Regions from separate parts of the Arthrobacter sp. KN11-1C genome, predicted to be linked through region 3. Evidence: riboswitches for the same ligand, from Rfam matches in the RefSeq annotation. Region 3 holds a riboswitch; each other region holds the start of a gene.
What was found. A riboswitch is a leader RNA that binds a small molecule or an ion and turns the genes downstream of it on or off. The one in region 3 is predicted to bind thiamine pyrophosphate.
Positions count from the first base shown of each region.

Region 1: it holds a riboswitch for thiamine pyrophosphate, as region 3 does, so the genes downstream of both, thiD (bifunctional hydroxymethylpyrimidine kinase/phosphomethylpyrimidine kinase) here and ACSBOX_RS01685 (ECF transporter S component) in region 3, are expected to answer to the same signal.
Region 2: it holds a riboswitch for thiamine pyrophosphate, as region 3 does, so the genes downstream of both, thiO (glycine oxidase ThiO) here and ACSBOX_RS01685 (ECF transporter S component) in region 3, are expected to answer to the same signal.

Region 1 is NZ_CP197467.1:1,808,708-1,816,031, reverse strand. Features, by position in the region: gene ACSBOX_RS08505 (glutamate-5-semialdehyde dehydrogenase) at 1-524, opposite strand, end outside; gene proB (glutamate 5-kinase) at 521-1,711, opposite strand; gene obgE (GTPase ObgE) at 1,701-3,290, opposite strand; gene rpmA (50S ribosomal protein L27) at 3,434-3,697, opposite strand; gene rplU (50S ribosomal protein L21) at 3,758-4,066, opposite strand; gene thiD (bifunctional hydroxymethylpyrimidine kinase/phosphomethylpyrimidine kinase) at 4,488-6,008, opposite strand; TPP riboswitch at 6,000-6,096, opposite strand; gene ACSBOX_RS08475 (Rne/Rng family ribonuclease) at 6,245-7,324, opposite strand, start outside.
Region 2 is NZ_CP197467.1:1,365,122-1,372,445, reverse strand. Features, by position in the region: gene ACSBOX_RS06475 (thiazole synthase) at 1-546, opposite strand, end outside; gene thiS (sulfur carrier protein ThiS) at 550-786, opposite strand; gene thiO (glycine oxidase ThiO) at 783-2,087, opposite strand; TPP riboswitch at 2,079-2,198, opposite strand; gene thiE (thiamine phosphate synthase) at 2,225-2,914, shown strand; gene ACSBOX_RS06455 (RNB domain-containing ribonuclease) at 2,952-4,466, shown strand; gene ACSBOX_RS06450 (DEAD/DEAH box helicase) at 4,754-6,460, shown strand; gene ACSBOX_RS06445 (DNA-methyltransferase) at 6,469-7,324, shown strand, end outside.
Region 3 is NZ_CP197467.1:342,708-350,031, reverse strand. Features, by position in the region: gene ACSBOX_RS01705 (UDP-N-acetylglucosamine 1-carboxyvinyltransferase) at 1-587, opposite strand, end outside; gene ACSBOX_RS01700 (GNAT family N-acetyltransferase) at 896-1,393, shown strand; gene ACSBOX_RS01695 (energy-coupling factor transporter transmembrane component T family protein) at 1,442-2,248, opposite strand; gene ACSBOX_RS01690 (ABC transporter ATP-binding protein) at 2,245-3,867, opposite strand; gene ACSBOX_RS01685 (ECF transporter S component) at 3,867-4,496, opposite strand; TPP riboswitch at 4,572-4,708, opposite strand; gene ACSBOX_RS01680 (NUDIX hydrolase) at 4,903-5,625, shown strand; gene ACSBOX_RS01675 (DUF4235 domain-containing protein) at 5,677-5,937, shown strand; gene mnhG (monovalent cation/H(+) antiporter subunit G) at 5,934-6,449, opposite strand; gene ACSBOX_RS01665 (monovalent cation/H+ antiporter complex subunit F) at 6,439-6,717, opposite strand; gene ACSBOX_RS01660 (Na+/H+ antiporter subunit E) at 6,714-7,280, opposite strand; gene ACSBOX_RS01655 (Na+/H+ antiporter subunit D) at 7,277-7,324, opposite strand, start outside.

The DNA of each region.
Region 1 (7,324 bases), 1.5 Mb from region 3:
GCAAGTCCGGCGATGTCGACAGTGACATTGGGGCGGGCCTCGTAGATCGCTGCGACCACACCCATGGGCACGTTGACCTGGCGCAAGCGCAGTCCGTTGGGGAGGGTCTGGCCACGGACGACGTTGCCCACGGGATCCGGCAAGCCGGCAAGGTTCTCAAGGGCAGCCACAAGTCCGTCGATGCGGGCAGGAGTCAGCGTCAAACGGTCCAGCATGGCAGCGTAGGTTCCGTTGTTGCGGCCGGACTCGACATCCTTGGCGTTGGCAGCGAGGATTGACGCCTGCTGTTCCCGGAGGGCTGCGCCGATGGCGTGCAGCGCGCGGTCCTTCCAGGCGCGGTTCGCCTGGGCCATGCGCCGCGCGGCCTGCCGCGAGCGGTCCGCAATCGAATGCACGGCCGCTTCCACCTGCTCGGGCGTGAGCGGCGCGGTTCCCAGCTCCGGGGTTTCCGGCACCTGGCCGGCATTGCCGGAAGCCAGGGTGTCAGTCATCACAGGAGAATCAGGGGTAAGGGCCTCAGTCATTCTCCAAGTTTAGTGGAGCGGGGCTGCTGAACCAGTACGAGGTCGTCAACATGAACAACTACGCGGTCATATCCGCGGCCAAGGTCCTTGGCGAGCTCCTTGGTCGAGCGGCCAAGCATGCGGGGAAGCTCTTCCACGGAATAGTTCACCAGGCCCCGGGCTATCACGGCGCCTTCGGCGGAAACCATCTCCACGGGATCGCCTGGCTCGAAGTCCCCTTGCACCGACGATATTCCGGCGGGCAGCAACGAAGTGTGACGGTCGCGCACCGCCCTGACGGCACCGTCGTCGAGCACCAAACGGCCGCGGACCGAAGCGAGGTGGGCCAGCCACAGCAGGCGTACTGGCTTGCGGTTGCCGTTGATGGCGAACCATGTGCCCACGTCCGCGCCGGCCAGTGCCGCGGCGGCATTGGCCGTGGACGTCACGAGGGCGTGGATCCCGGAGCCCGCGGCGATCGACGCCGCTTCCACCTTGGTAGTCATGCCACCGGTACCGACGCCGGCCTTGCCGGCCTTTCCGATGGTCACGCCGACGAGGTCAGCGGGACCTGTGACGAGCGGAATACGCTTGGCACCCAACGACGGCGGACCGTCATACAGGGCGTCGACATCGGAAAGCAGGACCAACGCGTCGGCCCGCACAAGGTGCGCCACCAAAGCGGCCAGGCGATCGTTGTCACCGAAGCGGATTTCGTGCGTAGCCACGGTGTCGTTTTCGTTCACAACGGGCACGACGCCGAGGTTCAGCAAGCGGTCCAGCGCCCGGTAGGCGTTGCTGTGCTGCGTGCGACGCATCAGGTCATCCGCCGTCAACAGGACCTGGCTGACCGTGACCCCGTGTGCCGCAAACGCCTGAGAGTAGCGCGCCATCAAAAGCCCTTGGCCCACACTGGCCGCAGCCTGTTGCGTGGCGAGGTCCTTGGGACGCTTGGCGAGACCGAGCGGAGCAAGGCCCGCCGCGATGGCACCGGAGGAGACCAGGATGATCTCGGTCCCCGAATTGCGCTTCTCGGCCAGGGCATGGACGAGTGCCGTCAGCGCCTTCTCCGAGATGCCGCCTTTGATGCTGGTCAGCGAGGACGAACCCACTTTGACCACGATCCGCTTGGCGCCGGCCAGGGCCTGGCGTTCTGCGGTGTCGTCGCCGTCAACGGCTTCAGCGATGCGGGCCGTGCTAGTCGTCATTTTCGGCTTCCAGGCCGCTTTCCTTCAGGGGCTGGGCTGCGCGACGGCGGCTGACGGACTCGGTCCAGATGCCCGCCTTGCGCTCGGCTTCGAGCTCGGCCCGCGCGGCAGCCTTGGCCTCGCGGCGTTCGATCTGCTCATCACGCTTCTGCGAACGGGTGGGACGGTCGCCGATGTCGGCAACACGGATGTCGGTGCCTCGAGGCGTCGCCAAGAGTTCGGCGCCCGCCATCATGGTGGGCTCCCAGTCGAAGACGACGCCGTCCTCTTCGCCGATCACCACGGTGTCGCCCGGGACGGCACCCATCTTGAACAACTCGTTTTCGATGCCGAGCTTGGCGAGGCGATCGGCCAGGTAGCCGATGGCTTCCTCGTTGGTGAAGTCGGTCTGCTTGACCCAGCGGACCGGCTTCTCCCCCAATACCCGGAAGAGCGGCTCGAGGTTCTTTTCCTCGCGGCGGATCTTGAAGCCGGACTCATTGACTGCACGCGGGCGGAGAACGGGCGCTGCGACCTTGGGAGGCGCAATGGCAACGGCCTTGCGGGCGGCCATGACGATCTCGCCCATGGCGAAGCTCAATTGGCGCAGGCCTTCATGGCTCGTAGCGGAGACTTCGAAGACGCGGTAGCCGCGCTGTTCCAGTTCGGGACGGACGAACTCGGCCATGTCCCGGCCGTCGGGCAGATCCACTTTGTTGAGGACCACAAGCTTGGGGCGCTCGTTCAGGGGGACAACTTCGCCGTCAACGCCGGCGTAGCTCATGTCCACTGCGTACTTGTCCAGCTCTTGCTCGATGATCGCAAGATCCGAGAGCGGATCCCTGTCGGCTTCCAAGGTCCCGCAGTCCAGCACGTGCACCAGCGCCGCGCAACGCTCTACGTGGCGGAGGAAGTTGTGGCCAAGGCCCTTGCCTTCGCTGGCGCCCTCGATCAACCCGGGGACGTCGGCAATGGTGAACCGGACCTCACCGGCTTGCACCACGCCAAGGTTGGGGATCAGGGTAGTGAACGGATAGTCGGCGATCTTGGGCCGAGCCGCCGACATCGCCGCGACAAGGCTCGACTTGCCTGCGGAGGGGAAGCCAACCAGCGCGATGTCCGCAATGGACTTCAGTTCCAGGACGATGTCGCTGGACTCGCCTTCGATGCCGAGGAGGGCGAAACCCGGTGCCCGGCGCTTCTGGGAAGACAACGACGAGTTACCGAGGCCGCCCAGGCCGCCTGCGGCGGCGACGAACTCGGTGCCTTCACCGACGAGGTCGGCGAGGACGACGCCGTCCTTGGTCTTGATCACGGTGCCGTCCGGGACGGGAAGCACAAGGGTTTCACCGTTCTTGCCACCGCGCCAGTCGCCCATGCCGGGGCCGCCATTGGTCGCGTGGCGGTGCGGAGCGTGGTGGTAATCAAGCAAAGTGGTGGTCTGGGCATCGACGCGCAGGATGACGTCGCCGCCATTGCCGCCGTTGCCGCCGTCGGGTCCGCCGAGCGGCTTGAACTTCTCGCGCTTAACAGAGACACAGCCGTGGCCGCCTGTTCCGCCGGATACGTGAAGTACTACCCGGTCTACGAAGGTCGCCACGTGTTTCTCCTCTTTGTGGAAATTACTGCTTGAATGCGCGTTGCGGGCTCATGCGCCGCCGCCCGCCCTAGTAAATTCTAGTGCGGTTAAAAAGACAGGTGGAGCGGGCCATACGGCCCGCTCCACCCGTTCAGAACGTGTTTTTACTCTGCAGCTGCAGCAGCAACGATGTTCACTACGCGACGGCCACGGCGAGTACCGAACTCAACCGCACCTGCCTGCAGGGCGAACAGGGTGTCGTCGCCACCGCGGCCGACGCCGGCGCCCGGGTGGAAGTGGGTGCCGCGCTGGCGGACGATGATCTCGCCTGCGGAAACGACCTGGCCACCGAAGCGCTTCACGCCGAGGTACTGGGCGTTGGAGTCACGACCGTTGCGAGTGGAGCTCGCGCCTTTTTTATGTGCCATTTGAAATGCCTGCCTTTAAATTCTGGGGAATCTGTTGAAAACCTGAACAGCAACCAGTGGTTACTTGATACCGGTGATCTTGATCTTGGTCAGTTCTTGACGGTGACCCTGGCGCTTCTTGTAGCCGGTCTTGTTCTTGAACTTCTGGATGACGATCTTCGGACCACGGAGGTCTTCGAGGATCTCAGCCGTAACCTTGACCTTGGCCAGATCCGCAGCAGCGGAGGTGACCTTGTCACCGTCCACCAGGAGCAGTGCGGGCAGCTCAAGGGTGCTGCCGGCTCCACCGGGGACGCGGTTCAGGGTTACGTAGTCTCCAACGGAAACCTTTTCTTGGCGGCCGCCTGCGCGGACAATCGCGTACACCACTTGGGCACTCACTTCTCTCGACGTTTATTACTAAATTTGCGTGCGGAACCCCGATCCGAAAACGGGCCTGGTTCACGCTGTGCCTCAACGCCGTGGACTCCGGTACGGAATCCATGAGTCATCCCTCGAACAAATCCAAGTGAAATGTCAATTCCAAATGAAAGGTCTCTAGGGGCATAACCCAAGTGTTGGCGTAAGCACCGAAGATCTAGATTACGCTAGTTTCGCCTTCGGCTGCAAATGAGGCCAGGTCCGGAGGCTGCCACGTGATGGCTGCCACAGACTGGCTATGCCGCCATCCGGTACCGTGCCCGTCCACCTTACCCTGCCGACCGGGAAAAGCTTGGATCCTCACGCCGACACGCTGCGGCGTCCGCCGGAAAGGCCCCGATATCCCATCCTTACGCACCGGGAAACGGGTTCAAGCATGCAGCCTTGGGGCATCGAAGAACGCAGTTTCATAGCGGCAGGATTCGGAGAATGCCTCCATCATGGCCGTGCGCTCGGCAGGAGAAGCGGCCCTCGCGGCGGCATCCGTGATGTCGATCGCCTTGCGGGTGGCCTCGGCGAACGCCTCGTCCGCATAAGTGCGCAGCCAGTCGGCATAAGGGTGCTCGTCCGACGCTCCGGCCTGAAGATAGCCATGGTGGAGCTGCTGTCCCACCTCGGCGTACAACCAGTAGCAGGGCAGCACGGCAGCCAACAGCACGGCATAGCTGCCCGACGCAGACGCCGCGAGCAAGTGGTCGACGTAGGCCTTCGTGACGGGGCCTTGCTTTTCGCTTACCTGGCGTCCGCTGAGCCAATTCCGATGCAGCTCGGACTCGACTTCAAGGCACATCTGCGAGCCGCGGGCCCAGAACAGCTGTTCGTTTTCGCTGGGGGCGAGGGCGCTTGCCCTGGCCAGGACCCTGGAATAGCCGTTGAGATAAAGGGCATCCTGCGACAGGTAATAGCTGAACTGCGCTTCGCTGAGGCCACCGGTTTGCAAATGCTGGATGAAGTCCAGGCCATAAATGGCCGCAAGTTCCGATTGGGCGGCGTCCCACATCCGGACGGCGAAATCCCCCGGCCGCAGCTCTTGCTGAAGCGCGTGGAAATGATGGATCGGCCCGTTGCCCTTCCCCACTTCCAGCACCCCGGACTGGGTCAGCGCCTCCTGGAGCCAAGGCTTGACCACGCGCAAGGCAGATTCCCAATCGCCGAGCCGCGCCTTGGCCGTCGCCATCGCCGACGACAGGGAACATCCCGTGCCGTGGCTGTTGCGGGTCTCCACACGTTGGCCGGCGAATTCCACCACGTCCTGGCTCAGGACTCCCCCGGTGTTGACCAAGGCATCGGGGCAGCCCGCTCCCTGCAGATGGCCGCCCTTCACCAGGACGGTGTTTCCGCAGGCAGCTGCCAGTCGTTTGCCTTGCTCCAACGCCGATGCCCAGTCGGTCGCCTCAGCTTCGCCAAGCAGCATGGCCAGTTCGGGAAGGTTGGGGGTCACCAAGTCGGCGAGGGGCAGAAGTTCCCGCAGCGCGGTTTCAGCGGATTCCGCGAGGAGCCGGTCTCCACTGGTGGCGATCATCACCGGATCCAGCACGACGACGGCGGGGCGCACCTCGCCGAGCCAGCGGCGGACCTCGTGGATGACCGCGGCGTCCCCGAGCATGCCGATTTTGACGGCATCAACAATGATGTCGTCGCTGATGGCATCCAATTGCTGCCTCAGGAACTCCACGGGAGGCACATGGACGGCAGTGACTCCTTGCGTGTTTTGTACAGTGAGGGCCGTGATGACGGCCATGCCGTAGCCGCCGTTGGCCGCGATGCTCTTCAGGTCGGCTTGGATTCCGGCGCCACCCGAGGGATCCGAGCCGGCAATGCTGAGGACCCTGGGGATGGGGTTCTGGACAGCCTTGAGCGGGTAGACGGCTGATTGCGCCGAAACAGTCATACGAGACATCCCTTCGCCGGTGCTAACCGGACAGGTTCAACGGGTTTGGTCTCAGCCGGCTTGGTGCGCGGCACCCCGTGTCAGTCCCTTAGCTTAACCCGGATGACACCTCGCCCGCTGAAATCGCCCAATGCAACCGCACCGTGCGGGGATCCGGTGAATCAGCCGGAAACGCAGAAGCCCCGGCCGTTTCCACGAGGGTGGAAACGGCCGGGGCTTCGGGCAGGGTACTGCGTTTAGAGTTCGGACTTCGGCACGCCGACTCCGAGAATGATCGGTTCGGCTGCCGGAGCCGACTTGGCCGGTGCAGCGTCCGGTGCCTTGGCCTCGTGTGCGGCCCCACCGGAGGCAGCCACAGCGACCTCGTGGTGCTCGACGTTGGTGGCGTTGGCGGCACCCTGGGCACGGCTGGCACTGCGGTTGCGGCGCCCTCGGCGTCCACGCAGACCCGAGTCCGGAGATTCCCCGCTTGCAACGCCCACGCGGGCCCCTGCTGGGGATTCCTGGGCTTCCGTGGCTGCCGGGGCGGTGCCGGGTGCTTCTCCGAGTCCCGCGAACGCCTGAGCCAACAGATCCAGGCTCATGGCCGGTGCGCCACTTGCAGGTTCCTCTTCGTGGTGGACGAAGGGCAACGCCACTTCCTCGCCGCCGAATCGCAGCACAGGCTTCGAACGTTCCTCTCCACCCGATGCAGCGGCAGGAGCCGGGGCGGCCGGGGCTGCCGGAGTTGCTTCGGCTAGGTGCCCGTCAGCGAGCAATTCCGCCGCGTGGTGGAGCTCGTCGTCGTGCAGGTGGGCAGCGTGGGCTGCCGCCGCGATGGTGGCAAGGGCGGCGCGGGTGGCTGCCTGGCGGTTCGGATCAGTGGATTCCACCGTGTGGACGGGCACCGGAGGGGCGACCGGGAGTTCGGCAGTTCCCTGGCCCGTGCCCCTGCCGCGGCGGCGCTTGCGCTGCTCCGGGCGGACGGCCGGCTGTGACTCAGTGCGCGGGTGGTGGTGTTCGGCTGCCACTACGTTTGCCCGACGGTGCTCGACAGGCTCGTCGTGCGTGACGATTCCGCGCCCTGCGCACGTCTCGCACTGCTCGCCGAAGACCTCAAGCAGGCCCGTGCCCATGCGCTTGCGGGTCATCTGGACCAAACCAAGGGACGTCACTTCCGCGACCTGGTGCTTGGTGCGGTCCCGGCCGAGGCACTCGACCAGGCGGCGCAATACGAGGTCGCGGTTGGATTCCAGGACCATGTCGATGAAGTCGATGACGATGATTCCGCCGATGTCGCGCAAGCGCAACTGGCGAACCACTTCCTCGGCAGCCTC
Region 2 (7,324 bases), 1.0 Mb from region 3:
CAACTCGATGTTGTGGGGATTCAGGATGCCCAAGCCGGTGCCGATAGGCGCGCCCAAGGGCATCACCGCTGTTGCTCCGAGGTTTTCCAGTCGGAGCGCCAGCACGGGGTCGTCGTTGGTGTAGGCGAAGACCTTGAAGCCGCGGTCCACGAGTTTCTCCGTTGCATCCACCAATTCCACGGCGTCGGGCAGCAGCGTCTGCTCGTCGGCGATGACCTCGAGCTTGACCCAATCCGTTTCCAAGGCCTCCCGGGCAAGTTCAGCTGTCATGACAGCATCCTTGGCGGTAAAACAACCGGCCGTGTTGGGCAGGACCCGGATACCGTGGTCCACGAGCAACTGGAACAGCGAACCTGTTTCCGTCGGTGAGTACCTCCGCATGGCAACGGTGGTGAGTTCCGTGCCGGAGGCCAGCAAGGCCGCGCCCAGGCCGTCCAGGCTCGGGGCTCCGCCGGTCCCCATGATGAGGCGCGAGCCGAACTCAACCCCGTCGATCACCAGGGCGTCTGTCCGGGTGCTTGCTGCTTGCGTGCTTGATGCGGTCATGGTTCAGCCTCCCTGTACTGCGGTAACGATTTCGAGTTCGTCGCCCTCTGCGAGCGCGGTGGCAGCCCATTGGCTGCGCGGCACCACTTCGGAATTGCGTGCGACGGCGACTCCGATCTTGCGTCCGTCGGCCGCCTGGCCGCTGGGGTCCACAAGCCGTCCGGTGATGTGGCTGACGAGTGTGGTCACGGACGCGCCGTCGCCCAGCGTGTGGTCTGTGCCGTTCAATTTGATGTTCATGCGTGGTCCTTCGGAAGGGGATTTGGGGTGTCGGCCGAGGGGCCGCCTGTGGATGCCCTCGCTGCTGAGAGCGGGCGGGAGAAGCGGTCCGGGCGGAATTTGTTCCACCGCGGATCGGCGTTGCCATCCATGAGTCCGACGCAGATTTTCGCCGCTGCCGGGGTGAGGAGCACGCCGTGCCGGAAAAAGCCGCTGGCCACGATGAGGCCCGGCACGGTTCCTTCGCGACCTTCGACGCGGCCCAGCAGCGGTGCGTTGTCCGGTGTGCCGGGGCGGGCACGGGCGGTCGCCTCGAGGAGTTCCAGTTCGGCAACAGCCGGAACCAGTACCTGGGCGTCGCGGAGCAATTGGTACACGCCGCCGGCTGACACCGGGTTGGATCCTCCCCCGGACGCCGACAAACCGTCTTCGCGTTGCGTTGCGCCGATCACCACGGTCCCGTCGCCGCGGGGAACGATATACACGGGCACTCCGCGCACCATCCCACGGACGGTGGCGGTGACAAGGGGTTGCAGGTGCTCCGGGACGCGCAGCCTCAGTATGTCGCCGTACACGGGACGCAGTGGCAGCGACAATCCATCCGGCAGGCCGTTCAAGCGGGCAGCATCCAGTCCGTTGGCCACCACTGTTTCGGCTGCGAGGATTTTGGCGCCCGAACCGAGCACCGCCCCGACGACGCGCCCTTCCTCCCATAGGAGGCCCGCCGCTGTGTCGTGGACCGCAAACCCGTCCCCGGCCCCCGCGATCCAGCTCGAATCGCCGGGCTGGTGGTCTGCCAAGGCACCGAGAATCGCGGCCGAGAGCCGGCGCGGATCCACTTGGTGATCGCCCGGGATATCGAAAGCACAGGAAATCTGCGGGCTCAAGAGCGGCTCGCGCTCCCGCGCCTCGCGCAACGGGACGGATTCCACCACCAGGCCATGGGCGAGCTGGACGTCACGAAGGTCGGCGAGCGCCCGGCGGTCCGCGGCGTCCGCACCGACGGCGAGGGTCGGCGTCGTGCGGTAACCCGTGCCGCGTCCGGCACTGGAGGCGGTCACATTGCGTTCGAAGTCCGGCCACAGCGCCGAGGATTCGAGCATGAGCTCCAGGAGGTCCTCTTCCTGGTAGTGGAGTTCACTGACGGGCGCCAACATGCCGGCCGCCGCAAAGGTGGCACCGCTCGCCGGTGCGGGATCGATCAGGGCAACCGAGCGGCCGGAGCTGCGGGCTTCCCACGCGATGCCCAGGCCGATGACGCCGCCCCCGATCACCGCCACATCCGCGTGCAGGGGCCCGTTCCGGGTGTTTGCTTTTTCCATGGAGTCCTTCCCTACGCCGGTACTAGCCGGATCAGGTCAAGCGGTCGGCGCTGAAGCCCTCTCAGCCGCGCGGCGATTGTGACCGCCGCCGCGGCTCCCGCGGTACCAGCCCAGTTTAGAGGAACTACTCTGTTTCCATGACCCAGCACGATGTCCACACCACCGCCCGCCTGTACCTCTGCACCGACGCCCGCAAGCAACAGGGTGATTTTGAGCAATTCGTCGATGCCGCGTTCGAGGGCGGCGTGGACATCATCCAGCTGCGTGACAAGACCATCGAAGCCGCCGAGGAACTGGAACTCCTGGAGATCCTGCAGGCCGTCGCGCACCGTCACGGCCGTCTCTGGGCAGTCAACGACCGCGCGGACATAGCTTCCCTCTCCGGCGCACCGGTGTTCCATATCGGCCAAAAGGACATCCCGCTGCGCTCGGCCCGGAAGCTGCTCCACGACCCCGCCATCATCGGCCTCTCCACGCACACTCCGGAACAGATTGACGCAGCCATCGCCGCGTCTCCCGGCCGCAGCGGACTGGACTACTTCTGCGTCGGGCCAGTGTGGGCCACTCCCACCAAGCCGGGACGCTCCGCCGTCGGGCTCGATTTGGTGAAGTATGCCGCCAACGCGGTGAAGCAGGCAGACGCCGAGACAGTCGGCGGCGTGGTGCTCCCCTGGTTCGCGATCGGGGGCATCGATCTGGGCAACGTCGAAGAGGTGGTGGAGGCCGGGGCAAGCCGCATCGTGGTGGTCCGCGCCATCACCGAGGCAGAGGATCCGACGGCGGCAGCCCAGGCACTCCTGGCCGCCCTCGACGCCGCGGCGGCCTAGCGAGACGCCGAAAGATTTTGGAGTTACCCTGACTTTCGTGTCACATCAGCGGATAGCCCCGAATGTCAGTGAAACGTCGAACCAGCTTGCGGAAGCACTGGCTGCGCTTCGGACTGAACTCGAGCTGCCTGCAGGCTATCCCGCTGAAGCGCTGCGCGACGCCGAAGCGGCGGTTTCCGGACACACCCTGCCGGTGCAGGACCTCACCGACGTTCCGTTCATCACGATCGACCCGGCCTCTTCCACGGATCTCGACCAGGCGCTCTTCATAGACCGCTCCGGCGATGGTTACAGGGTCCTCTACGCCATCTCCGATGTGCCCTCCTTCGTGCCCCCGGGAGGCGCGCTCGACGCCGAAACCCGCCACCGCGGTCAAACGTTCTATGCCCCGGACGGCCGCATACCGCTGCACCCCGAGATCATCAGCGAACACGCCGGAAGCCTGTTGGCCGGGCAGACGTGCGGCGCGTTCGTGTGGGACTTCGAACTCGACGCCGAAGCGGAGTTCCGTACCGTCTCCGTGCGTCGGGCAAGCGTACGCAGCCGCGCCAAGCTCAACTACAAGGGCGTGCAGGCGGAGATCGATTCCGGCGCGGCCGATCCCGTCCTCCAGCTCCTCAAGGAGGTCGGGCTCAAACGGGTGGAACTCGAACGCCGCCGCGGCGGAGCCAGCCTGAACATGCCTGAGCAGGAAATCGTGCAGCTGCCCGACGGCGAGGGGTACAGGATCGTCGCAGCGCCCTCGCTGCCGGTGGAGGACTGGAACGCCCAGATTTCGCTCATGACCGGGATGGCAGCCGCCCAGCTGATGCTCGACGGCAAAGTAGGAATCCTGCGGACCATGCCCGCCCCCGACGAGCGTTCGTTGCTCCATTTCAAACGGCAAACCGGGGCACTTGGCAAACCCTGGACCGAGGGGACCAGCTATGGCGAGTACCTGCGGAGCCTCGACGCCAAGGACCCCCGGCAACTGGCCATCCTCCATTCGGCGGGGCTGCTTTTCCGTGGTGCCGGCTACACGCCTTTCGACGGCGAGGTCCCGGACAGCGTGATGCAGTCCGCCATCGGCGCACCGTATGCCCACACCACCGCGCCGTTGCGCCGGCTGGTCGATCGGTTTGTCCTGGTCATCTGCGAAGCGCTCAGCAATGGAACCGAGATACCAGCATGGGCCCGGGATGCTTTGCCGAGCCTGCCCGAGATCATGGCGTCATCCGACCAGCTGGCCGCGAAGATGGAGCACTTGGCCTTGGACACGGTGGAGGCAGCGCTCCTGGTCAACCACATCGGACAGGAATTCGACGCCGTGGTGATTTCCGGATCGAAGCCCGCCAAAAACAACGGGAACGGCAACGGGAACAGCCACAACGGCAACAACGAGAACGGCAACGGGAACGGAGCCCAGCACGGCCCCTACGGCGTCGTGCAGATCGCCGAGCCCGCGGTCACCGCTCGTTGCGACGGCGAAATGGAGTCCGGAACGAAGGTCCGCGTGAAACTGCTCGACGCGGACATTGCCACCCGCCAAATCACCTTCGAGCTGCTCCCGTAGCGCACTTCGTCCGCGGGGCCGGGACCGTGATCCGGGGTTTATTGTCCCCAGACGCTAGACTGTGTAAGTAGTAATGGATGCCCGGTCGTTGATTCAGTTCATTTTTTGACATCAACAAGCCCGCCCCTACGCGATCTTGAGATACACCAGCTGGTCCCCAGTGCCAGTATTTAGATAGCCCGCGATCGGCTTCCACTGGATTTGCTTGCGCCCATCCGTGCTCCGGAACGGCCCTGCCACAACCGTTGAGCACGCAGCGCAGCCCAAATGAATAAGGAAACTCCACTGTGAGTGAATTGCACACCCATGAAGTTCTGACCGACGGAACCGAAACGATCGAACCCGAGGAAACCATTTCCTCGGACGAAACACCCCACGAGATCGCGGAAAAGACGTTCGCCGACTACAACGTCCGCGCCGACATCGTCGAATCCCTCGCCGACGCCGGAATCACCCACCCATTCCCCATCCAGGCCATGACCCTCCCGGTCGCCCTGGGCGGCCACGACATCATCGGCCAAGCCAAGACCGGTACCGGAAAGACCCTCGGCTTCGGCATTCCGGCGCTGCAGCGCGTCGTCGGACCGGGCGACGCCGGCCACGAGAAGCTCGCAGTCCCGGGTGCGCCCCAGGCCCTCGTGATTGTTCCCACCCGCGAACTCGCCGTCCAGGTGGCAAACGACCTCCAGACGGCATCCCGGAAACGAAACGCCCGCATCGCCACCATCTATGGCGGCCGCGCTTACGAGCCCCAGATCGAAGCCCTGCAAAAGGGCGTGGAGGTTGTTGTCGGCACTCCCGGCCGCCTGATCGACCTGTACAAGCAGAAGCACCTGAACCTGAAGAACGTTCGCATGGTGATTCTCGACGAAGCAGACGAGATGCTCGACCTCGGCTTCCTTCCCGACGTCGAGACCCTCATTGCCGGCACACCCGCGGTCCGCCAGACCCTCCTCTTCTCGGCCACCATGCCTGGCCCGGTCATCGCCATGGCCCGCCGCTACATGACGCAGCCCACGCACATCCGTGCCGCCGACCCGGACGACGAAGGCCTGACGAAGCGCGACATCCGGCAGCTCATCTACCGTGCCCACAGCATGGACAAGGTCGAGGTCGTCGCCCGCATCCTGCAGGCCCGCGGCCGCGGCCGGACCATCATCTTCACCAAGACCAAGCGCACCGCGGCCAAGGTTGCCGAGGAACTCGTGGACCGCGGCTTCGCGGCCGCCGCCATTCACGGTGACTTGGGCCAGGGCGCCCGCGAGCAGGCACTCCGCGCCTTCCGCAACAACAAAGTGGACGTCCTCGTAGCCACCGACGTCGCCGCCCGCGGCATCGACGTCGATGACGTCACGCACGTGATCAACTACCAGTGCGTCGAAGACGAAAAAATCTACTTGCACCGCGTTGGCCGCACCGGCCGCGCAGGCAACAAGGGCACGGCCGTGACGTTCGTCGATTGGGACGACATGCCTCGCTGGGGCCTGATCAACAAGGCGCTGGGACTGAGCTACCCGGAGCCCGTGGAAACCTACTCTTCGTCGCCGCACCTTTTCGAGGAACTGGACATCCCCGCGGGCACCAAGGGCCGCCTGCCCCGCGACAAGCGCACCCTCGCCGGGGTCGACGCCGAAGTCCTGGAAGACCTGGGCGAGACCGGCAAGAAGAACTCCCGTTCCGGCGGCGATTCCGGGCGTGGACGCTCCGGCCGCGACGGCGGGCGTGATGGTGGCCGTGAAGGTGCACGCCGCGGTCCCAAGTCCGGCGACGCTCCGGCCCGCGAAGGAGACGGTGAGGGCGGCCGCAACCGCACCCGCCGCCGTCGTACGTCCGAAGGCGAAGCAGCCCCCGCTGAGGCAACGGCCCAGTCTGCCGAGCCGCAGTCCGGCGAAGGCGCTGACAAGCCTGCCCGCGCACGCCGCTCCCGCACCCGCCGCCGCAACGGCGAAGTGGTCTCCGCTTCCGGTGCATCCGGCGAGAGCACCGAGGCTTAACGGCCTCAATGATTGACACTGTTTGGGCGCCGGACGGCAGCAACTTGGTGGTTCACGCGGACAACGCGGTTTTCCTCCCGACGTTGCCGGACGGCGCCTTCACACTGATTTACGTGGACCCGCCGTTCAACACGGGCCGGGTCCAGAGCCGCCAGGAAACCCGCATGGTCCGCAACGCCGACGGCGACGGCGACCGCGTAGGTTTCAAGGGCCGCTCCTATGACACCATCAAGGGCGCCCTTCACCGCTACGACGACGCCTTCAGCGACTACTGGTCCTTCCTGGAACCCCGGCTCGTGGAGGCCTGGCGTCTGCTCGCCGAGGACGGCACCCTGTACCTGCATCTGGACTACCGCGAGGTGCACTACGCCAAGGTCATGCTGGACTCGATCTTCGGCCGGGAGTGTTTCCTGAACGAGATCATCTGGGCCTACGACTACGGTGCACGCGCCAAGAACCGCTGGCCCACCAAGCACGACAACATCCTCGTGTACGTCAAGAACCCCGCCAAGTACCATTTCGACAACGCCGAGGTCGACCGTGAGCCGTACATGGCGCCGGGCCTCGTGACGCCGGCCAAGCGCGAACTGGGGAAGCTTCCTACGGACGTCTGGTGGCACACCATCGTTTCCCCGACCGGCAAGGAAAAGACCGGCTACCCGACGCAAAAGCCGGAGGGCCTCGTCCGGAGGATCGTCACCGCGTCCAGCCGGCCAGGAGACTGGTGCCTCGATTTCTTCGCCGGCTCAGGCACGCTCGGCTCGGTCGCGTCGAAGCTCGAGCGCAGGTTCGTGTGCGTGGACCAGAATGCCCCGGCTATCGACGTGATGCGGAAACGCCTGGACGGCAAGGCCACCTTCTACC
Region 3 (7,324 bases):
ACGGTTCGGGTTCCGAGATCGCAACCGCCGGCGTAGGGCAGTTGGTACGAGGCAGCCTCATCGAGGAGCGGGCCGAGCAGCATGATGACGCTGCGGGTTCGGCGTGCGGCTTCCACGTCCATGGAGGCGAGGTCCAGGGTTTCCGGGCGGCGGATGCGCAGATCGTTGCCGTTCAGCCAGGTGCATTCGACGCCGATGGAGGTCAAAACCTCGACGATCCGGTTGACTTCTTCGATCCGGGCAAGCCTGCGCAAGGTGGTGGTGCCGCGGTTGATGAGGCTCGCGCAAAGCAGTGCGACGCCGGCATTCTTGCTGCTGTTGACGTCCACCGAGCCGGAGAGCGTGCGTCCGCCTTCCACGCGCAAGTGGGTCATCTGCCGTTTTCCGACCTTGACGATGGTCCGCCCGAAGATCGACTCAAGGCGCTCAATCATGCGGAGGCTGAGATTCTGCTTGCCCTGTTCCATGCGGGCAATGGCGCTTTGGCTGGTGCCCAGTTCCGAGGCGAGCTGTCCCTGCGTCCAACCCTTTTCGCCGCGGGCGTCGCGAAGAAGGAGACCTACATGTTCGGCAGTGGGTTGAGTCATGATCAATAAATATCACAGATGGTCTATTGATCGGATATTTTGTGACGCAACACGCCGATTCGGCCGTATACTAGTCGCCTCGTGCGATATTTTCGCCCTCGGGTCTACGTTACGATGACCCGTGGTCGCAGGAGGACGGTTGCCGGAGGACGGCCACTCACGGGGTACAACGAACCGCGGGGTCAACAAAATTCCCCGCCGGGTTCCAGGCCACCGGACGCGCCAGGGGGTTGACAGGTTCCGGGCCGCCGCGGCAGGCTCTCTCGAGTGAGCCCCCCAGCGATGCGTCAGACCCCGCTTCGAGTTTCGTGAGCACGGAACTCAAAGCCGCGGTCCGCCCTGCCATAAGCAGCGACATCGCCCGCATCCTCGACGTCGAGGCCCAAGCGGGCCGTCCCCTTCCGGACCCGGGCAAGCTGGCGGCAGCCATCGACGACGACGCCCGCCTCGTACTGGTCGCTGGCACCCGCGGAACATCCGACGTCGGGGGCTTTCTTGGCTGGGGGAAGACCCACTTCTGGGGCTTTGACGAGGGGACGGCCCCCACGGGACAGTATCTGGGCGGCCTTACAGTGCGGCCGGATTATCGACGTAACGGCATCGGGACGGCCCTCACCCAAGCCCGGCTGGATTGGATCTGGCGCCGCGCGCCGGAAGCCTGGTACGTCGTCAACGCGTCCAACCTCGCGTCAATCGAACTTCATCGTCGATGGGGTTTCGCGGAGGTCGCCAGGGCGTCGAGATTCCACACGACAACGTTCGACGGCGGCGTCGGCATCCTCATGCGGGCGGCAAGACCCAAGTAACTCGCAGTTGTTGTCGTTATGAGGCGCCATAACGACAACAACTGTTAGTCAGTTGGGCTGCTTCAGCCAAACGAAGTGCCACGTCCCTGCCCATTGGGCCGCGAGCACGGCTGCGGCTGCGATGACCACCCCGCCGGCCAGAACCCAGACGTCCAGGCGGCTGTAGCTTGATTCGCGCGCCCACGTCCGCTGTCCGCCGCCGAAGCCCCGCGCCTCCATGGTCACGGCCAAGCGGGACGCCCGGCGGATCGCCTGGACCAGCAGCCCGAAGCTTTGGCCGAGCATGGCCTTGACCCGTTGCGGCGGGCTCCCGTGCGAGCCGACACCTCGCGCGCGCCGGGCCATGCCGATGGTCTGCCACTCCTCCGCCATGAGCCCCACGAGCCGCAGCGCGGCCAAGGTACCCAGGACAAAACGGTGCGGCAGTTTCGCCTTCTGCGCCAGCGCATCGGCAAGATCGGTGGGGTCGGTGCAACTCATCAGGAGGATGGCCGGAAGCGCTATGGCAAGGCCGCGCAGCATGAAGCCGACGCCCAGCTGGAGCGAGCCTTCGCTAATTGACCAGATCCCGACGTCGAGCAGTGTCCTGCCGCTGCCAGCCGACAGGATCGCCGTGCTCCAGCCGCCCAGCACCGCCGCGATGATCAGGGGCCACCCGCGCTGCCAGAGCAAGCGCACGGTAAGGCCTGCGAGCGGGAACAACGCCAGTTCGCCCAGGAGCGCCGTCGAAGCCGACACCAGGTCGATGGACAACGCCAGCACCAGGGTAATCAGGAAGACCGACACAAACTTGGCCAACGGATTGGCGCGTGTCAGGAGGGCATTGTTGCCGCGCAGGGTCAGGGCTTCCCTCATGCCGCACCTGCTTCCTGCCGGGCCCCGCCTTGGAAAGCAGGCTCGAGCCGCATCTCGGTGCCACCCAGGACGGAGCTGAATTCCTGGTCGTGGGTCACGGACACCACGGAGGTTCCTGCGTCGAGCAGTTCGGACAGGAACGAGGCAAGCTCGGCCCACGTGTTCGCGTCCTGGCCAAAGGTGGGTTCGTCCAGCACCAGGACGCGGGGGTGGGCGGCTAGCACCGTGGCCACGGATAGCCGCCGCTTCTCGCCCCCGGAGAGCGTGTACGGATTGGCGTCCACCAGATGCCGCAGGCGGAGCCGCTCCAGCAATTCGTCTACGCGCTCCTCGCCATGGCCAAGGTGATTGGGGCCGAACATGAGCTCGTCGAGCACGCGGCCGGTGACAAATTGGTGCTCGGGCTCCTGGAAGACCGTCCCGATGCGCGAGATCAACTGCTGGGCCTTCCACTTGAACGGGTCCGTGCCGGCGCCGTCGCTGAGCCCGACGGCGGCAACCACCGTGCCGGACACCGGCGCCAGTAGCCCCGCGAGGGTCAAAGCGAAGGTGGATTTTCCGGCGCCATTGGGGCCTGTGACGGTCAGTGCCTGCCCGGCGCGCACCTCGGCGTCGAGACCGGACTGCACGGGAAGCGGCGGGATCGTCGTGAAACCCCGGCGCCGCGACCGCTCACGGGACACCGCGAGCTCCCGGGTGGCGAGGAGCAACTCGCCGGCGTTCCGTGCCCCGGAGCTGCCCCCGGAACCGGCCGCAGTTCCCGAACGTGGCCGGGTGGCCGGGACGTACCCGGGGACCCAGACGCCCGCAGCAATGAGCATGTCCCTTGCTTGGACCAACACCGTCTCCGGATCGCCGTCCAGGAGAACCGCCGGCGTCGAGCCTTCCGTGGAGGAGGAACTGCCCGGCTGGAGCACCACGATCCGGTCCACGAGGTCTTTCCAGACGGAGACCCGGTGCTCCACCACCACCAACGTGGCGCCGGTCTTGTCGAGGCAGCGGCCCACGGCGTCGCGGACCTCCAGCACGCCCGCGGGGTCGAGGTTGGCGGTCGGCTCGTCCAGAAGGATCAGGCCCGGCCGCATCGCCAGGATACCGGCCAACGCAAGGCGCTGTTTCTGCCCGCCCGAGAGGGCCGACGTCGGGTGGTCGAGCGCAAAGTTGCCGCTGGCACTGCCACCGGCACTACGCCGCAGCCCGACGTCGTCGAGCGCTTCACCGACGCGCTTCCAAATCTCCTCCCGGGGCACGCAAAGGTTCTCGGCACCGAACGCGACGTCGTCGCCCAACCGGGAGAGCACCACCTGGGTTTCCGGGTCCTGCTGCATGAGTCCGGCACGGCCGCGCTGGGCCTTTGGCGAAACACCGTCCACGAGCAACGAGCCGGTCTCGTCGGCGTCGTCCCCTTCCTCGCCCAGCACGCCTGCCAGGGCATGCAGGAGCGTCGACTTGCCCGCGCCCGAGGGGCCGAGCAGCAGCACGCGCTCTCCCGGACGGATGTCCAGGTCCAGGGCGTGGATGGCCTGCGTGGTGCGGCCAGCGTGGCGCCAGCCCCAGCCTTGCGCGGAAATGGCGGCGGGTCGCACCACGGCAGAGGTGCCGGAATCAGGACTGGGCATCAGGAAAAGACGGGCTCCGAGGCGGCCTTGCGGGACGCGAACGCGCTCAGGACGCCGGTCCTTGCCAGGCCACGGGTAGCGATCCAGGACAGGCCTCCGGCAATGACGGCCCCGGAGATCGTGCAGAACACGATGTACGCGAGCTTGTCGACCGGTTCGTAGGCGATGTTCCAGCCCCACGGCAGGAAGGAGTCGTTCAGGCCGCAGAACAGGCCCGCGCCGGCACCGGCCAGCAGGGACACCGGCAGGTTGAACTTCTTGTACATGAAGGCCAGGAAGATGAGTTCCGCGCCAAGGCCCTGGAGCAGACCCGAGATCAGCACCGTGGTGCCGTACTGGTTACCCATGATGAGCTCGCTGGTGGCGGCCACAATTTCGCAGAAAATTGCCGCACCGGGCTTGCGGACGATGAGCATGCCCAGCACTGCCGGAATCATCCAACCGCCGGCGATCAGGCCGCCCAACGGAGGGTAACCGGCGGTCGCTGGGGTGACGACGAGAGCCATCTGGTCCCATGCCCAGAAGATCACGCCACCGGCGATGGAGATCAGCGCCGCCACGACAATGTCCACGACGCGCCAATTGTAGGCAGGCTTGGTGAGGCCCGTCCTTGCAGAAATACCAGTCATTTTGTCCTCCTGAGGAACAGGAGGGGAAAGTGTTCCCGGTTGCCTGCGAGCGGCTTCCGCCGCGCCGGTTCCGGACACTATGAGAACTCGACTCCCTTGCGCCGGTACTAGCCGGATCAGGTTCGAGGGTCTGCGGCTGTCCGCACTCTCAGCGCCCGTCCTCCGTGCCGCATTGCTGCGAGCCCGACGGCGGCGCTCCCCTGTCGTTATCAATCCACCCTTTTGGGCGTGGTTCAGTTTACACCTTGGCAGGGTTTCGAAGCCTGGACAAAGACGCGAACCGACGGATTCTGCTCGATCATTCGCCGGGTGGGCGCAGTCGGGCCCGGAATGGCGCGGGCGGCCACAGAAACTGGGAGAATGATCCAGCAGAATGTGACGCAGAAGCGCAGGCAAAGGAGCGGTCTTGGCAGGGATTGACGAAACGAACAGCACGGCCGAACCGAGACTCGCCGCGAGCGTGATCCTGGTCCGCGACGCCGCGGTTCCGGAGGGCTCCGAAGATGCGGCGCGCGCTTTGGAAGTGTTCGTCCAGCACCGGGTGAGCACGATGGACTTCGCCGCCGGAATGGTCGTTTTCCCCGGCGGCCGGGTGGACCAGGCGGACAGCTCCGGCTGGGACTTCGCGGACGACGTCGTCGAGCGGCACGCCGCCGCATGGCACCGGAGCAGCATCGCCGCCGAGCCCTCTTCCGCCCCGTTGAACGCCGGCCGCGTACTGGCGGCCGCACAGCGCGAGGTTTTCGAAGAGGCCGGGCTGAAACTCGACGCTGCCACCCTCCGTCCGTGGGCCAACTGGGTCACCCCGGCAGACCAGCCCAAGCGCTTCGACACCTACTTCTACCTTGCCTGCCCGGTTTCCGGTGCCGAGCCAAGGCACCAGACCACGGAAGCGTCATCCTCCCTGTGGATGCCGGTCCGCGCAATCCTTGATGCCGAAGCCGCCGGAACACTCAAGCTCATGCCGCCCACCTTGGTGCTGCTGGATGAGCTCCTCGCCCTCGGCACGATGGAAGCTGTGCTGGCCGAGAGCCGTGACATCGTTCCCGTGCGTCCAAACCCGGGGGCCCTGCAGGAGTTCTTCCGGCTGAGGCACCAGGCGCCATCCGATGCTCCGGAACTGCCCTGAAGTGGGGTTAGGCTGGGGACGGTCCTGTTTCCTCCCGCAAGGAGTCCCGGAATGAACTTCTTCTTCAAACTGCTCGGCACCGGCGTGAGCATCGGCGCAGGCTTTGCTGGCACCAAGCTCGTCAACGCCCTGTGGGAAAAAACCACGGGCAACAAGCCACCCAAGGGCAACGACGACATGGAAGCGAGCCTGCGTTCCGCCCTGACCTTCGCCCTGATTTCCGCCGCTGTCAGCGCCGTCATCCAGGTTGTCGCGGGCCGGGGTACGAAGCGCGCCATCTCGCACTTCGAAAAGACGCAGGACGTCGTCTAGGCGGACGGTCCGCCGTTAGCGCCCGCGCCCCCGCTATCCCGGGCGTCGCGGGCGTTGCCGCCATCCCGGACGCTCCCGCCGTCGCGCGTGCTCCCGGTGCGGGGCACTTCCGAAGCGGCTTCCTGGGCTTTCTCCGCTGCACGTTGACCGGCAGCCCGCAATACCACGGCCTCGAGTTCGTCTATGCTCAGCAGCTCGGGGTGGAGGTGCTTGGTCCGGTAGCCTGCGCGGCCCACCATGTGTGCGGACACGGGCACGGTCAGCAATTGGAAGATCCAGGCGACCGCCAGGATCGGCCACACCCACCATTCGCGCATCTGCAGCCCGATAGCCGCCAAGAGAAGGAACAACCCCAGCACTTGGGGCTTGGTGGCTGCGTGCATGCGGCTCATGAGGTCCGGGAAGCGCAACAGGCCGATTGCCGCGCCCAATGACATCAGCGCACCGACAATCAGCAGCACCGCGGTGACGGCGTCGATGACGGCGTCCGCTCCGGTGGCGTTAGGAGTCATTGACTTGTCCTCTCCTGTCGGCCACGAACCGGGCCACCGTCACCGATCCGACGAAGCCGATCAGCGTCAGAGCGACGAGCAGCACGAGGTTGTTGAGGTGCCTGTTGACGGCCATGTCGATGGCCAGCGCTGCACCCAATATGGCGAGCAGCACATCCGAGGCGAGCACCCGGTCCAGCAGCGAAGGCCCGACGGCGATCCTGTAGATCGCGCCCGCCGCCGCGAGGCTAAGAATCACCGCCGTGACGATCAGCACGATGTCCTTCATGAGCCAGCTCCCCTCGTTGCAGGCCAGCCTTCGGCCTGGAGTGCGTCCATTTCGGCCCGGGTACCCATGATCCGGATCAGCGAGGCCTCCGTGTCCTGGACGTCCTTGCGCAGCTTGGCGGTGTCCACCACGTTGCGGACATTGAGTCCGTGGATATAGAGCGTGGACGTCGAGCGATCCACCTCCACCACCAAGGAACCCGGAATCAGCGAAATCACGTGCCCGGTGGCCGTCACCATGAGGTCGGAACGGCTGCGCAGGGGAACAGCAACCACTGCGTTGGTTACCGAAGGACCCCGGAAGACCGCCAGGTACATGACTTGGAAGCTCGCGGCCACCACTTTGCCGAGGAACACCACGGCGAAAGGAATGGCGCGCAGCACGTTGAAACGCCCGCTGAGCTCCACGGGAGGCAAATAGAAGACCCTTGCTACCACCACCGCGATCAGTGCACCGAACACCAAGTTGCCCGGGCTGAAGTCCCGCCAAAGCGCACCCCAGACGACCACCAGCCAGACCAGCAGGGGCAACTCCGTGCGGAACGAAATCCTCTTTCGACTCACTTTCCACCTCCCTGCGGTGGAGTCGACGCATCCGGCCCAGCGAT